2 regions of the Lacimonas salitolerans genome follow, and region 1 is predicted to be linked to the other one. Evidence: riboswitches for the same ligand, from Rfam matches in the RefSeq annotation. Region 1 holds a riboswitch; the other holds the start of a gene.

What was found. A riboswitch is a leader RNA that binds a small molecule or an ion and turns the genes downstream of it on or off. The one in region 1 is predicted to bind thiamine pyrophosphate.
Region 2: it holds a riboswitch for thiamine pyrophosphate, as region 1 does, so the genes downstream of both, ACFTOW_RS05745 (3-oxoacyl-ACP reductase) here and thiB (thiamine ABC transporter substrate binding subunit) in region 1, are expected to answer to the same signal.

Annotation. Positions count from the first base shown of each region.
Region 1 covers NZ_JBHUDD010000143.1:2,037-10,006, reverse strand. Annotated here, with positions in the region: gene ACFTOW_RS15435 (glutathione S-transferase) at 1-80, shown strand, start outside; gene petA (ubiquinol-cytochrome c reductase iron-sulfur subunit) at 356-916, shown strand; gene petB (cytochrome b) at 929-2,251, shown strand; gene ACFTOW_RS15420 (cytochrome c1) at 2,268-3,056, shown strand; gene ACFTOW_RS15415 (thiamine ABC transporter ATP-binding protein) at 3,111-3,806, opposite strand; gene ACFTOW_RS15410 (ABC transporter permease family protein) at 3,793-5,364, opposite strand; gene thiB (thiamine ABC transporter substrate binding subunit) at 5,340-6,320, opposite strand; TPP riboswitch at 6,366-6,463, opposite strand; TPP riboswitch at 6,529-6,625, shown strand; gene thiM (hydroxyethylthiazole kinase) at 6,666-7,454, shown strand; gene thiE (thiamine phosphate synthase) at 7,451-7,970, shown strand, end outside.
Region 2 covers NZ_JBHUDD010000041.1:60,109-68,078, reverse strand. Annotated here, with positions in the region: gene ACFTOW_RS05755 (Lrp/AsnC family transcriptional regulator) at 1-282, opposite strand, end outside; gene ilvC (ketol-acid reductoisomerase) at 415-1,437, shown strand; TPP riboswitch at 1,531-1,627, shown strand; gene ACFTOW_RS05745 (3-oxoacyl-ACP reductase) at 1,753-2,514, shown strand; gene folP (dihydropteroate synthase) at 2,645-3,676, opposite strand; gene ACFTOW_RS05735 (dihydroneopterin aldolase) at 3,716-4,636, opposite strand; gene ACFTOW_RS05730 (cell wall hydrolase) at 4,739-5,356, opposite strand; gene ACFTOW_RS05725 (putative PEP-binding protein) at 5,504-7,970, opposite strand, start outside.

The DNA of each region.
Region 1 (7,970 bases):
GACGCGGGGCGCTGGATGACTGGTACGCCGCATTCGCCACGCGCGAGTCGATGCAGGCAACCGAACCGCGCGACACTTAGGGCCGTTTTGTGGGCCTCATCCCGGCCCGCCTGCGGCAATCTATCCCTTGAGGTGGACGCAGCTGACCCTAAACCATGATACAGGCGACGCAAGATTGCCTTTTCGACCGGTATGCGCCGAAGTTCGGCGGATAAGTCGCGCAGGAAGTTCAACTGCGCTGGAATGTCCGCTGGACTGCACCGGCAAGCACCGTTAGAAACGCGCTCGGAATTGGCTGCAATCGGAGCGGCCGTACTCGTATTGGCCGGTTACGGCTGAAGAAGGAGATAACCTCGTGTCCCACGCAGAAGATCACGAAGGCACCCGCAGAGATTTCCTCTACTACGCCACGGCTGGCGCAGGTGTCGTTGCCACGGGTGCGGCCGTCTGGCCGCTGGTCAACCAGATGAACCCCTCGGCCGATGTTCAGGCGCTTGCCTCGATCCGGGTCGATGTGTCCGGCGTGTCCGAAGGCTCGCAGCTGTCGGTCAAGTTTCTGGGCAAGCCGGTCTTTATCCGCCGCCGCACGGCAGAAGAGATCGAAGCCGCCCGCGCCGTGTCGCTGGACGAGCTGCCCGATCCTCTGTCGCAGAATCCCAACAAGCCCAACACCGATGCCAGCGATGCCAACCGCGCGATGGACGAAAACGGCGAGTGGCTGGTGATGATCGGGGTGTGCACCCACCTCGGCTGCGTGCCGATCGGTAATGGCGCAGGTGACTTTTCCGGATGGTTCTGCCCGTGTCACGGGTCGCACTATGACGAGGCCGGCCGGATCCGCCGTGGCCCCGCTCCGCGTAACCTCGATATACCGGTCGCCGAATTCATCGACGACACGACGATACAACTGGGATAAGGAAACGCGCATATGTCCGGAATTCCGCACGATCACTACGAGCCGAAGACAGGGGGCGAAAAGTGGCTGCACAGCCGTTTGCCCGTCGTCGGCCTGCTGTACGACACTGTCATGATCCCCACACCCAAGAACCTGAACTGGATGTGGATCTGGGGCATTGTCCTGACCTTCTGCCTGGCGTTGCAGATCATCACCGGGATCATCCTGGCGATGCATTACACGCCGCATGTCGATCACGCCTTCGCGTCGGTCGAGCACATCATGCGCAACGTGAACGGCGGGCACATGATCCGCTATCTGCACCAGAACGGGTCGATGCTGTTCTTTGCTGCCGTGTATCTACACATCTTCCGCGGTCTTTACTATGGCTCCTACAAGGCCCCGCGCGAAGTGACCTGGATCATCGGCATGCTGATCTACCTGCTGATGATGGGCACGGCCTTCATGGGCTACGTTCTGCCCTGGGGTCAGATGTCGTTCTGGGGTGCCACGGTGATCACCGGCCTGTTCGGCGCGATCCCCTTTATCGGCTCGGGAATCGAAACCTGGCTGCTGGGCGGCCCGGCGGTGGACAATGCCACGCTGAACCGCTTTTTCAGCCTGCATTACCTGCTGCCCTTCGTCATCTCGGCGCTGGTTGCGGTGCATATCTGGGCCTTCCACACCACCGGCAACAACAACCCCACCGGGGTCGAGGTGCGCCGCGGGTCGAAGGAAGAGGCCGAGCGTGACACGCTGCCCTTCTGGCCCTACTTCGTGATCAAGGACCTGTTCGCCCTGGCGATCATCCTGGCCGTGTTCTTTGCCATCGTCGGCTTCATGCCGAACTACCTGGGCCACCCCGATAACTACATCGAGGCCAACCCGCTGGTGACGCCCTCGCACATCGTGCCCGAATGGTACTTCCTGCCGTTCTACGCGATCCTGCGCGCCTTTACCTCGGATGTCTGGATCGTGATGTTCGCAAGCTGGATCACCGGTGGCATCATCGACGCCAAGTTCTTTGGCGTGCTGGCGATGTTCGGTGCCATCGCGGTGATGGCCCTCGCCCCATGGCTGGACACCAGCCGCGTGCGTTCGGGCCGGTATCGCCCGATGTTCAAGTGGTGGTTCTGGATCCTCGTGGTCGATTTCATGGTCCTGATGTGGCTGGGTGCAATGCCTGCGGAAGAACCCTATGCCACGTTCTCTCTGATCGCTTCGGCCTATTGGTTCGCGTATTTCCTGATCATCCTGCCGCTGCTGGGTGTGATCGAAAAGCCGCTGCCTGCACCGGCCACGATCGAGGATGACTTCAAAGCCCATTACGGGCCTGCCGAGACCCCGGCGGAATAAGAAAGGACCAATGGAAATGCTGAAGCAACTCGCGATTTCCGCAGCGGTAGCCCTGGCTCTTTCGGCCGGGGCGGCCACAGCGGCCGGCGAAGACGGAATTGTGGAGACTTTCGATTTCTCCTTCAAAGGTCCGTTTGGCCGGTTCGATCAGGCCCAACTGCAACGCGGGCTCAAGGTCTATACCGAGGTCTGCGCCGCCTGCCACGGGTTGGAGTATGTCCCGCTGCGCACCTTGGGTGACGAGGGCGGACCGGGATTCTCGGAAGATCAGGTGCGCGCCTATGCGGGCCAGTTCGAGGTCTTTGACGAAGAACTCGACGATTTTCGTCCTGCCGTGCCGACCGATCACTTTCCGGGATCGAACCTGGAAACCGCCCCTGACCTCAGCGTGATGGCCAAGGCGCGGGCGGGTTTCCACGGGCCCTACGGTCTGGGGATCAACCAGCTTGTCAACGGCATCGGCGGCCCGGAATACATCGCATCGCTGCTGCTGGGCTATACCGGCGAGGAAAAGGAAGAGGCAGGCACGCTCTACTATGAGAACACTGCCTACCCTGGCCGGTGGATCGCCATGGCACCGCCGATGGACGATGGCTGGGTCGATTTCGACGATGGCGCGGACAACTCGCTGCGCGAGATGTCCAAGGATGTGTCGGCGTTCCTGATGTGGACAGCCGAGCCGAAGATGATGGCGCGCAAGCAGTCGGGCTTTGTGGCCGTGCTGTTCCTGACGGTGCTGTCGGTCCTGCTGTACCTGACCAACAAGCGCATCTGGGCGCCGGTCAAGGGCAAGAAGAACGCCTGATCCATCGGGTCCAAGACATGGAAAAACCCCGCGCATGACGCGGGGTTTTTTCGTTCAGACGCCCAGATAGGCGCGCAGCCCCGGTGGCGGGTTGTCCAGCAGGGCGGTTGTGTCTGCGGGTGGGGCCGCCCGGCCTTCATCGACAAGGATGGTCCGGGGGCACAGGCGGCGGGCATCCCCGGGCGCGTGGCTGACCATCAGAAGGGTGGCGCCGGTCTCGTCCAACAGATCCGCCACCAGATCCAGCATCTCGGACTTCAGGGCAGGCCCCAGCGCGGCAAAGGGTTCATCCAGTGCGATCAGGGGCTTGCGCTGCACCAGAACCCGCGCCAGCGCGGCGCGCCCCTGCTGCCCACCCGACAGCTGCGCAGGCAGGCGTGCGCCCATGCCGGGCAGGCCGACGCGGGACAGGGCAGTGTCCACCGTCGCGCGGTGATCGGCTGTCAGGCGCAGAGCGGGGCGGATGCCCAACCCGACATTCTGCGCAACGGTCAGGTGCGGAAACAGGTTGTTGTCCTGAAACAGCATGGCGATCGGGCGCGCGGCGGGCGGTGCGTCCGTGATGTCGGTATCGGCCCAAAGGATGCGTCCCGATGTCAGGGGCAGGAACCCGGCCAGCGCGCCAAGCAGCGTGGATTTGCCGCCACCGCTGGGGCCGATGATGGCGACGCGGGCGCCTGCGGGCACAGTGAAATCCGCACGCAGGTCAAAGTCACCCTGCCGGATATGCACGCCTTCAAGTCGCAGCATGGTCGCGCCCTCCGCGGTCGAACAGCCAGAACAGCCCGAGGCTGAGGATCAGCAGCACCAGCCCCGCACCCGCGGCATGATCCATCCGGTAGGCCCCCATCAACCGCAAGATCTGCAGCGGGAGAGTGGCCGTGTCGGGATCGGCAAAAAGCGCGATCACCCCCAGATCGCCCATGGCCAGCGCCGCCGCCAGCCCGGCGGCAAAGCCCAGAACGGGCCGCAGACGGGGCCAGATCAGCCAGCGCAACCGCGCCGCCCCACGCATCCCCAGCGATGTGGCCAGCCGGCCATGGGTCGCCTCGACCTCGCGCAGTCGGGGTAGGATCACCCGCAGGGCAAAGGGCAGCGCCATGGCCGCATTGACCAGCGCGGTGACGGGCAGGGCCAGCCGGGCCGGATCGGCAAAGGGATGGACCATCAGAAACAGCCCCGTGCCGATCACCAGCGGCGAGATCGCCAGCCCCAGCAGGCCGAATCCTTCGATCCAGCGGTGACGCAGGGCCAGCAGGGCCAGCGCCATCGCCATCATGATGCACAGCGCGGTTGCGACCAGCGCCACGCCCAGCGACACCGCCGCCGCCTGCCAGACCTGCGCGGGCAGGGTCAGCACGCCCACCGCCCCGCGCCACACGATCGCGGCCAGCGGGGTCAGCAGGAACGCCGCGGCCAGTGCGATCAACCCGGCGTCCTGCGTGCGCAGCAGGGGTGTCTCGGCCTCCCACCGGCGCTGGGGACGGTCCAGCCCGCCGCCAAAGCCCGTCACGTCGCCCGCGCGCAAGGCCAGCATTGCCGCCCCCATCACCAGCGCCAGTTGCAGCGCCGCCAGCACCGCCGCGCGGCCAAGGTCGAAATCAAAGCGGAACGCCTGATAGATCGCCAGTTCCAGCGTGGTGGCGCGCGGACCGCCACCCAGTGTCAGCGCGACCGCGAAGCTGGACAGGCACAGCGCAAAGACGATCAGCGCGGCGCCGGGCAGGACGCTGCGCAGCATGGGCCGTTCCAGCACCCGCAGCACGGTGGCGGGCGGCATGCCAAGGCTGGCGGCCAGCCGGAACCGCTCGGCCGGGATGGCCTGCCAACCTTGCAGGATCATCCGGGTGGCCAGCGGCAGGTTGAAGAACACATGCGCCAGCACCACGCCATGCAGGCCATAGATCTGTATCTGTGGCAGGCCCAGCCACGCCAGAAGGTCATTCGCCACGCCGCCGCGCCCGAACACCGCCAACAGGCCCAGAACCGCCACGATCACCGGCAGGATGAAGGGAGCGCCCAGAAGGGTGATCAGCGCCCCGCGCCCCGGGAACCGCCGCCGGGCCAGCGCACGCCCTACCGGCACCGCCAGCGCGACCGAGATCAGCGCGGACAGCACCGCCTGCACCACGGTGAACCGCAGCGCGGCCAGATCGGCGGCCCCCGGCCAGCCTGCCCCGCCCGCGCGCGCCAGCACCGCCGCCAGCGGGGCCAGCAACAACGCGCACAGCATCAGCCCGGCCAGCCAGCCGGGCCAGAGCGGCAAAGCGGGCCGCGCAGGGATCACCGTGTCAGCGCGGCCTGCCATTCGGCAATCGCGTCATCGCGCAGGGCGCGGGCCTGTTCCGGGTCCAGCAGCAGCGCCTTTCCGGGGGTGATCAGGGTGTCGAACCCGTCGGGCAGGCCGCCCTCGGGTGTCACCGCCGGATACATCCAGTTGGTTGTCGGGATCACCGACTGGAACGCATCGGTCAGCATGAATTGCAAAAACTGATCGGCCAGATCGGGGTGATCCGTGCCCGCCAGCTTCGCCGCGACCTCGACCTGCATGTAATGGCCTTCGCTGAAGGGGATGGCGCGTTTGCTGGCGTCATCCTCGGCAATCAGGTGATAGGCAGGCGAAGTGGTGTAGGACAGCACCATGTCGGCCTCGCCCTCCAGAAACAGGCCGTAAGCCTCGGACCAGCCGGGGGTCACGGTGACGATATTGTCGGCCATCCCTTCCCAGATCTCGCCCGCCTGATCGCCATAGGCGGCCTTGACCCACATCAGCAGGCCCAGACCGGGGGTCGAACTGCGCGGGTCCTGGATGACGATGCTGGTGCCGCTTTCGCCAAGGGCGCGGAAATCGGTCGGGGCCTCCACCTCCGCGCCCGCGACAAAGGCGAAATAGCCCCAGTCGAAAGGCAGGAACATGTCATCCTGCCACGCCACGGGCAGGTCGAAATCCGCCTGCACGCCATGCGGGGCGAACAGCCCGGTGTCGCGCGCGGCGGCGGTCAGGTTGGTGTCCAGCCCCAGCACGATATCGGCCTGCGTGCGCGCGCCTTCCAGACGCAGCCGCGCCAGCAGGGCGGCCCCGTCGCCAGCGCCCACGAATTGCAGCGTGCAGGCGCAGGTCTCTTCGAACGCCTCCTTGATCTGCGGTCCCGGGCCCCAGTCGGACACGAAACTGTCGTAGGTATAGATCGTCAGAACGGGCGAGTCCTGGGCCACCGCCTGGGTGGCGGCCAACAGGCCCGTGGCAAGGAACAGGTGACGCATCGCATCCTCCATCTGCTGCGACGGGCGGGGGGGCGAGTGAATTGGAGGATGATCCAAAACCTTCCCTCCGCCGGTCTTAACCGGATCAGGTTCAACGGGTTCGCATCTGCATCTCAGCCACAAGGGCACCCCGAGGTGTCTGCGACGCTATCGCCACCGGAACGCAGGTGCAAGGGCTGGCGGCGGGCGCGGGAATCGGGTTATGACAACGGTACGACAGGGGCGTTCCGCGCAGGCGGGGCTGAGAAGCACCCTTTGAACCTGAACCAGATCATGCTGGCGGAGGAAGTCGCGGTTGCCCCCTGATCCGGGGCGCGGTCGGCCCTTCGCGACGAAAGGACGACAATGACCGACTGGGGCACCCACCTGAGAACGATGCGGGCCAACGCGCCCTTGGTGCAGAACATCACCAATTTTGTGGCGATGAACGTGATGGCCAACGTGATGCTGGCCGCGGGCGCGTCACCCGCGATGGTGCATGACGCCGGTGAGGCGGGCGAGTTCGCGGGCATCGCGCAGGCGCTGACGTTGAATATCGGCACGCTCAGCCCCGACTGGCTGCGCGGGATGGAGGCGGCGGCGCAGGTCGCCCACGATCGTGGCAGCCCTTGGGTGCTGGACCCGGTGGCAGTGGGCGCCACGGCGATGCGGCGCGATGCGGGCGCGCGGCTGCTGGCGCTGAAACCCTCCGTGATCCGGGGCAATGCGTCGGAAATCCTGGCGCTGGCGGGCACGGCGGCAGCGGGCAAGGGGGCCGATGCCGCCGACAGCGTGGACGCCGCAGAAGGGGCCGCGCGCGATCTGGCGCGGCTGACGGGCGGTGTGGTCGCGGTGACCGGGGCGCAGGATTTCGTGACTGATGGCGCGCGGGCGTTTCGTGTGGGCAACGGCCACCCGATGATGCCGCGCATCACCGTGATGGGCTGCTCGCTGACCGGCATCGTGGCGGCCTTTGCCGTGGGGCAGGACACGCTGCGTGCCACGGTTGGCGCGCTGGCCTATTACGGTTTGGCGGGCGAGCGCGCGGGCGTGCAGGCGCAGGGGCCGGGCAGCTTTCAGGTGGCCTTTCTGGATGCGCTGCATGCCCTGACGCCCGAGGATGTCAGCGCAGGTGCACAGGTGATGCAGGCATGAGCATCGGCATCTACTTTGTAACTCCCGATGGCTGCGACGATGCGCTGGTGTGCGCGGCGCTGGCCGGTGGCGCGGGTCTGATCCAGTTGCGCGACAAGACCGCGACCGAGGCCGAGATGGTGGCGCAGGCGCGTCGATTGCTGCCGCTGTGCCGCGCGGCGGGCGTGCCGTTGATCGTGAATGACCGGCTGGAGGTGGCCTTGGCCAGCGGGGCCGACGGGCTGCACATGGGGCAGGGGGATGGCGATCCGGCGCAGGCGCGCGCCGCACTTGGGCCGGACCGGCATCTGGGGCTGTCGATCGAAACACAGGCGCAGCTTGCCGCGATGCCCAAGGGCGCGATCAGCCTGATCGGGGTCGGCCCGGTGCGTGCGACGGCCACGAAACCCGACCATGCCACCCCGCTGGGGCTGGACGGTCTGGCGCAGGTGGTGGCACACAGCCCAATTCCTGCGGTGGCCATCGGCGGCGTCGGGCTGGCGGATATCCCGGCGATCAGGGCCGCAGGCTGTGCAG
Region 2 (7,970 bases), on a different contig from region 1:
GATCACCTCGGGCACCTGGCGCGCGGCGGCCAGAAACTCGTCAAAGGCGCGCGCCTGCGTCTTGTCGAGGGTCAGGCGCAGGCTGACCTCGACCTCATACCCCAGCGCGCGCCAGTTCACCCGCCCGCGCAACCCGCGCAGCACGCCCGCGCCGCGCATCCGGTCCAGCCGCCGGGTCAGCGTGCTGGGCGTGACCCCGGCCCGTTCGGCCAGATCGGCGGCGGGCAGGTCGGGCGCGGCCTGATACTGGCGCAGGATGCGTCGGTCGGCATCGTCGAGCATGAATTTTCCGTATTCTGCATGATCGGTGAATTGATACTCCTCCAAATGCCGAAATTCTGCGCAGAACGCAAACATATTTGCGGCATTGTGGCTAATCTGCCCGGCAATCAAACCGCAAAGAAGGACAGACCCATGCGCGTTTACTATGACCGTGATTGTGACATCAACCTGATCAAGGACAAGAAGGTGGCGATTCTGGGCTATGGCTCTCAGGGGCACGCCCATGCGCTGAACCTGCGCGACAGCGGCGCCAAGAACCTTGTCGTCGCCCTGCGCGAAGGCAGCCCGTCGGCCAAGAAGGCCGAAGCCGAAGGCCTGAAGGTCATGGGCATCGCCGAGGCTGCCGCCTGGTGCGACCTGATCATGTTCACCATGCCCGACGAATTGCAGGCCGAGACCTACCGCAAATACGTGCATGACAACCTGCGCGAAGGCAGCGCCATCGCGTTCGCCCACGGTCTGAACGTGCATTTCGGCCTGATCGAACCCAAGCCCGGCGTCGATGTCATCATGATGGCCCCCAAGGGACCCGGCCACACCGTGCGCGGCGAATACACCAAGGGCGGCGGCGTGCCCTGCCTTGTGGCGGTGGAGAACGACGCCACCGGCAAGGCGCTGGAAATCGGCCTGTCCTATTGCGCCGGCATCGGCGGTGGGCGCTCGGGCATCATCGAGACCAACTTCCGCCAGGAATGCGAAACCGACCTGTTCGGCGAGCAGGCGGTTCTGTGCGGCGGTCTGGTGGAGCTGATCCGCATGGGCTTCGAGACGCTGGTCGAGGCCGGGTACGAGCCGGAAATGGCCTATTTCGAATGTCTGCACGAGGTCAAGCTGATCGTCGACCTGATCTATGAAGGCGGCATCGCCAACATGAACTACTCGATCAGCAACACCGCCGAGTATGGCGAATATGTCTCTGGCCCGCGCATCCTGCCCTATGACGAGACGAAGGCGCGGATGAAGGCGGTTCTGACCGACATCCAGACCGGCAAGTTCGTGCGCGACTTCATGCAGGAGAATGCCGTGGGTCAGCCCTCGTTCAAGGCGACCCGCCGTCTGAACGACGAACACCAGATCGAACAGGTCGGTGCAAAGCTGCGCGCGATGATGCCGTGGATTTCCGCGGGCAAGATGGTGGACCGCGAAAAGAACTGATCCCGACGGGATCGGCGACTCGGGGCGGGCCTGCGGGTCCGCCCTTTTTCGTGGCGCGGTGCTTGACGCCGCCCCCGCCCCGGCCCATCGTGGCGGCTGCAACAGGGGCGTCCGCGGATACGCGGGCTGAGACGAACCCTTGGAACCTGAACCGGATCATGCCGGCGTAGGAAGTTGCGATGCGCCCTTTGCCGATGTGCGGGGCCTCGTTTCCTCGCGCGGCGGGGGGCGTTGTTTTCCTTCCGTCATCGCGTCGCGGCCCCTGAGTGCAGGGCGTCCCTGTTGCCCGAACCTTTGAATATACAGGGAAAGACCATGAAACAGATTGCAGATCAGACCGTTCTTGTCACCGGCGCGGGGCGTGGCCTTGGGGCGGCCATCGCGCGCGCCTTTGCCCGGCAGGGCGCGCGGGTGGCGGTGAACTATCGCCACAGTCAGGACGCGGCAGAGGCGCTGTGCGCCGAGATCGGCCCGCGCGCGCAGGCGTTTCAGGCGGATGTGACCGACCGCGCGGCCGTGGCGGCGATGGTGGCACAGATCACCGAGGCCATGGGTGCGCCCGATGTGCTGGTGCATAACGCGTTGGCCGATTTCCAGTTCAACGGCGATGCGCGCAAGGGGCTGGAGACGCTGGACTGGGCCGATATGGCCGCACAGGCGCAGGTGTCGGTAGGGGGCGCGCTGAACCTGATCGCCGCCGCGCGCCCGCATTTTGCGGCATCCGGGTTTGGCCGGGTGATCACCATCGGCACCAATCTGGTGCAGAACCCGGTTGTGCCCTATCACGATTACACTGCCGCCAAGGCCGCGCTGATGGCGCTGACCCGCACCGCGTCGCGCGACCTGGGTCCGCTGGGGGTGACGGTGAACATGGTGGCGGGCGGGCTGCTGCGCACCACCGATGCCAGTGCCGCGACGCCCGAGGCGGTGTTCGACCTGATCGCGGGGCAGACGCCGCTGGGCCATGTGACCACGCCTGCGGAGATGGCCGATGCGGTGCTGTTCTTCGCCTCGCCCTGGGCGCGGGCGGTCACCGGGCAGACGCTGATCGTGGATGGCGGGCTGGTCTGCGGCTGACGGGGGCACCTGGCGCGGCCATTGTTCCGGTGAGGGCCTGAGCAGGCCGCGCCACATCCACCGAAGTGCCCCGCTGAGTGGTGGCGGGGGTCGTCCTTCATCTTGCCCGTAAACTCCGGGGGAGTCGCCTTCAGGCGACGGGGGCAGCGCCCCCCTGCACCGCCTGCCACAAGGCCAGCGCCGAGACGGTGGCGCGCACGTCATGCACGCGGCACATCTGCACCCCCTGCGCCACGCCCGCCAGCGCCACGGCGACCGAGCCGGGCATGCGGTCTGCCGGTTCGGGCGCGCAGCCAATCGTGGCGATGAATCGCTTGCGCGAGGCGCCCAGCAGGATCGCGCAGCCCAGCCCGTGAAACAGGCTGATCCGGTTGAGCAGCGCCAGGTTGTGATCGGCGGTCTTGCCAAAGCCGATGCCGGGGTCGACCACGATGCGCCCGCGCGGGATACCCAGCGCCATCAGGGCCTGCACGCGGTCCTGCAGGAAATCGAAAACGTCCAGCACCACGTCGTCATAGCTTGGATTCTTCTGCATCGTGGCGGGATCGCCCTGTGCGTGCATCACGCAGACCGGCAGGGCATGGCTGGCGCAGAACGGGGCCAGTCCGGGGTCGAAGGTAAAGCCTGCCACATCATTCACCAGGTTTGCGCCGGCCTGCACCGCCGCCTGCGCCACGGTCGTCTTGCGGGTGTCGATCGAGATCGGTGTGGGGCCTGCGGCGCGCAGGGCGGCGATCACCGGGGTGACGCGCGCGATTTCCGCGTCGGCGGGCACAGTTTCTGCCCCCGGTCGGGTGGATTCGCCGCCCACGTCGATGATGTCGGCCCCGTCGGCGATCATCTGAACCCCGTGGGCCACGGCCCGGGCCGGGTCATGATACAGGCCACCGTCGGAAAAGCTGTCGGGTGTGGCGTTCAGGATGCCCATGACGCGCGGGGTGTCCAGCGCCATCCCCGCCACATCCGCGCGCGCCGTGGTCAGCGCGTCGCGCCAGTCGTCGGGCAGGTCGCGGGCGGGCACCACCTGCCCCGGTGCGTTCCGGGGCGCGCCCCGGCGCATCCGCTCGGCATGGGTGAACCACAGCCGCCCGCCAGCGAGCGGAAGGGCCTCATCCGGGCGGGCAAGGCCCGATTGCACAAGCGGTCTGAAATAGTCGGTCATGGGGCGGGTATTACGCATCGGGGCGCGCAAGGCAAACGCTCAGATCACCGTCACATCCGTGGCCACCGCGCGCAGCGGAAGGTCGGGCGCGTCGGGCAGATCCTGCCCGATCACCAGCATGTCGGCGGCCTGCATGAACCGTGCGAACCACAGCACCAGCGCCAGCGCGTCGCGCGGGCTGGCCGAGGGGCCATCGACCGCATCCAGCACGATCTTGGACGGGGCCCAGACGCTGATCTGGTCGTGGCGCATGGCCCAGTCGAGTTCGGTGCGCGAGTTCACCACCACGCAGCGCGCATCGCGCCCGGCCAGCACCCAGGCGTTCTGCTCGATCGCCAGCAGGTCGATCCGGCGCTGTGCCAGTGGATGCGCGGCCTGCGGGGCGGGTGTGTCGGCGGGCCCGACGCACAGGATGCTGGGCCGCGCCCCGGCCTGCAACTGGTCGATCCATGCGGGCAGGTTGTCCGACAAGATGGCGACGTTGGACAGGTAGACCACCTGCGGATGCGGCCGATCCTCGGCCACGCGGCGGGCCTTGATGTCGCGTGCGGCGCGCACGATTTCCACACCCAGCGCCCCCGGTCCGCGATCCAGCTTTTCGATGCGGACAAAGACGCGCAGCGCCTGTGGCTCGTGCAGGATACGCTCGGCCACCTTTTCGGCCAGGGTTTCCAGCAGGTTCAGCCGCTCGGCGGCCAGTTCGGCGGCGATCGCCTCGGTCACCTTGTCGTAGGACAGGATGCTGTCCACGTCGTCATCAAGGATGTTTGCGGTCGGCATCACCTCGACCACGATGTTGAAACAGATCCGCTGGGTGGTGCCGCGCTCGGCCTGAAACGCGCCGATTTCAACCGTAACGATATGATCGCGCACCGAGATCCTGTCCAGCGGCCCGTCGCCCGCAGTGGCCGCGGCGCGTTCCGACGGGTGGGCGAAGGCCCATGTGATCTCGTTGCTCATGCTGGTTCGTCCCGGCTGACCTGTCCTGCGCGCAGACTGGCCCTGTCCTGCGCGCGCGTCGCCACGCGGGGCGGCACTGCGCGGCCCGTTTGCGTCACGAGGTCAGTTCTGCACCATCTCCTGCGGGTGGCGATAGAAAAGATGCACGCCGATCCGGGCGGTGCGCGGGAATTTGCGCGCCCAGCGGGGGTTCACGGCGGTGGTGTGGTAATGTGTCGCCCCTTCGGTCAGGACGCGCGGCGCGCCGTTGACCATCAGCTTGGCCACCTTGGCCACCTGATCAAAGGCCCGGGGTTCGTTGATCACCTCGGGAAGGCCATCGCAGGTATAGGTGAACTGGCAGCCGTATTTGCGGCCTGTCCCCTGATGCACCACGCCGCATACCGTGTCGGGATAGGTCGCGCTGTCGACGCGGTTCATGATCACCTCGGCAACCGCGAACTGGCCCTTGACGGTTTCGCCGCGTGCCTCGAAATAAAGCGCCTCGGCCAGGCAGCGCCATTCCGAGTTGCCCTTGGCAGCGGGCAGGCTGGCCAGCCATTCATCGCTGTAGCTGATACCGCCTGCCGCCTGCGGACGATTCAGCAGCGCATCCAGCCGGTCTGCGGGCAAACGGGCCAGTGCCTTTTGCTCCAGCCGCATCACCTGCTCGAGCGAAGGCTCTGCCACGGCTGTACCCGCCAGCATGATCAGCGTGGCGGCAACAAATTTACGAAACATCTTATCCCCCTTCGCACCAAACGGCGAAATCGAGGCCTTCTACGACAGATTTTCGCACAGAGTCCATCCATGCCCGCCCAGACCCGGGTTGCGTCGGCTGCATGGCGCCTGTGTCAAACGCAGGTCTTGGGGACGCGAGAGCAGACGCTACCGTATCTTGTCGCGCACAGCCAGTTGGGCTGCGGCCAAACGCGCCACCGGCACCCGGAAAGGCGAGCAGGAAACATAGTCGAATCCCGCCGCCCGGCAGAAAGCGATTGATTCGGGGCTGCCGCCATGCTCGCCGCAGATCGACAGCACCAGATCGGGCCGCGCGTCACGCCCGCGTGTCGCGGCGATGGTCAGCAGCTCGCCCACCCCGTCCTGATCCAGCGTGTGAAACGGGTCTTCGGGGAACACGCCCTGCTGCACATAGGTCGACATGAACCGCCCCGCGTCGTCGCGCGACAGGCCATAGGTCATCTGCGTCAGGTCGTTGGTGCCGAATGACAGAAAGGCCGTGTGCGGCGCGATCTCGCCCGCGCGCAGAGCCGCGCGCGGGGTTTCGACCATCACCCCCAGCCGGTAGGTGAAATCGCGGCCGGTCTCGTTGCGCACGGCGGCGGCCACCGCATCGACGCGGGTTTTCACCAATTCGACCTCGCGCCGGGCGCTGACCAGCGGGATCATGATCTCGGGCACCACCGGCTCGCCCTCGCGGCTGGCCTCGACCGTCGCCTCGAAGATGGCGCGGGCCTGCATGTCGTAGATTTCGGGCACGGTGATGCCCAGCCGCACGCCGCGCATCCCCAGCATGGGGTTGTATTCGCCCAGCGCCTCGACCCGGCGGGTGACATCCGACAGCGGCAGGTCCAGCGCCTCGGCCAGTTCGCGGTGACCTGCGCGATCGCTGGGCAGGAATTCATGCAGCGGCGGATCGAACAGGCGGATGCAGACCGGCTGGCCCTGCATGATGCGGAACAGTTCGATGAAATCGGCGCGCTGCATCGGCAGCAGGCGTTCCAGCACCGCCGCGCGGTCGGGGCTGGTGTCGGCAAAGATCATCTCGCGCATCACGGTCAGGCGGTCGGCATCGAAGAACATGTGCTCGGTCCGGCACAGGCCGATCCCCTGCGCCTTGAAGTTGCGCGCGGTCTGCGCATCGCCGGGCGTGTCGGCATTGGCGCGCACGCCGATGTCGCGCACCTCGTCGGCCCAGCCCATCAGGGTGTTCAGCGCGTCATCCTCGGCCGCCTCGATCATCGGGGCCTCGCCGGCCAGAACCTGCCCGTTGGTGCCATCGACCGTGATCACGTCACCGGCGCGCAATTCGCGCCCGTCCGGGGCCACCAGCATCTGACGCCGGGCGTGAAAGCGGAAATCGCTGGCCCCCACGACGCAGGGCAACCCCATGCCACGGCCGATCACCGCCGCATGGCTGGTCATGCCGCCACGTTCGGTCAGGACGGCCACGGCGGCATGCATGCCGCGAATATCCTCGGGGCTGGTTTCGCGCCGCACCAGAACGCAGGCCTCGCCGCGCGCGGCATGGGCCTGCGCATCGGCGGCCGTGAACACGATCTTGCCCGCCGCCGCACCGGGGCTGGCGGCGATGCCGGTGGCCAGCACGTCGCGCTTGGCGCCCGGATCGACCTGCCGGTGCAGCATTTCGTTCAGCACGCGCGGCTCGACCCGCAACAGCGCCTCGTCGCGCGGGATGATGCCATCCTCGGCCAGTTGCACCGCGATGCGCACGGCGGCCTGCCCGCTGCGCGCCACGCGCACCCCGTCAAGAATGTGCAGCACGCCGTTCTCGATGGTGAATTCGGCCTGCATTTCCTCGCGCAGCTTGGCGCGCATCTGGCCGGTCATCCGCTTCAGATCGGCGAACGCCTCGGGCACCAGCTCTTCCAGACTGGGGCCGCGCGGATCGCGGGCCAGAAACAGCGCCTCTTCGCGGCGGTCCAGCGCCTCGCGGCCCTGGCTCTGGCGCAGGTAGCGCCCGATGATGCGCGGCTGTCCGGTGCGGCTGTCGACAAGCTGGATCACGCCCGAGCCGCTTTCGCCGTGCCCCATGCCCAGCGCCATTTCCTGCACCACCAGCCCCAGCCCCGCATCGGCCGGCGCGCCCTTGGCCTGCCGCAGCAGCCGGGCGGTCGTGCCCTCCCACGCCCGCGCCATCGAGCGCAGAACCTCGGCCAGCTGCACCGCCGGGTCTTGCGGAAAGGTCTCTTCGGTCTCTTCCTCGTAGGCGTGCAGGACCTGGGCCAGACCCTCGGGGCCGTCCTCGATCACGTGTTCGAACGCATCCGGGTCCAGCCGCGCCACATGGATCGCATAGGCCTGCACGAACCGGGTATAGACCGAGGCCGCCGCCGCCCGCCCGATCTGGTCGGACAGGTCGGCATAATGCGTGTCGTTCATCCCGATGTTCAGAACCGCCCCCGGCCCGCCCCAGTCGGGTTCCTCGGAGGACGGGCGCACGCACAAAAGCGCGGTCGCCCCGAAATGCACCAGCAGGGACGTCATGTCCGGCATCACGCCGCTGGCGACCCGGTGCACCGCGTCAAACGACAGCGCCACGGTGCGCGGCACCGGCATCTCCATCCGCACCAGCCGTTGCAGGCATTTCGCC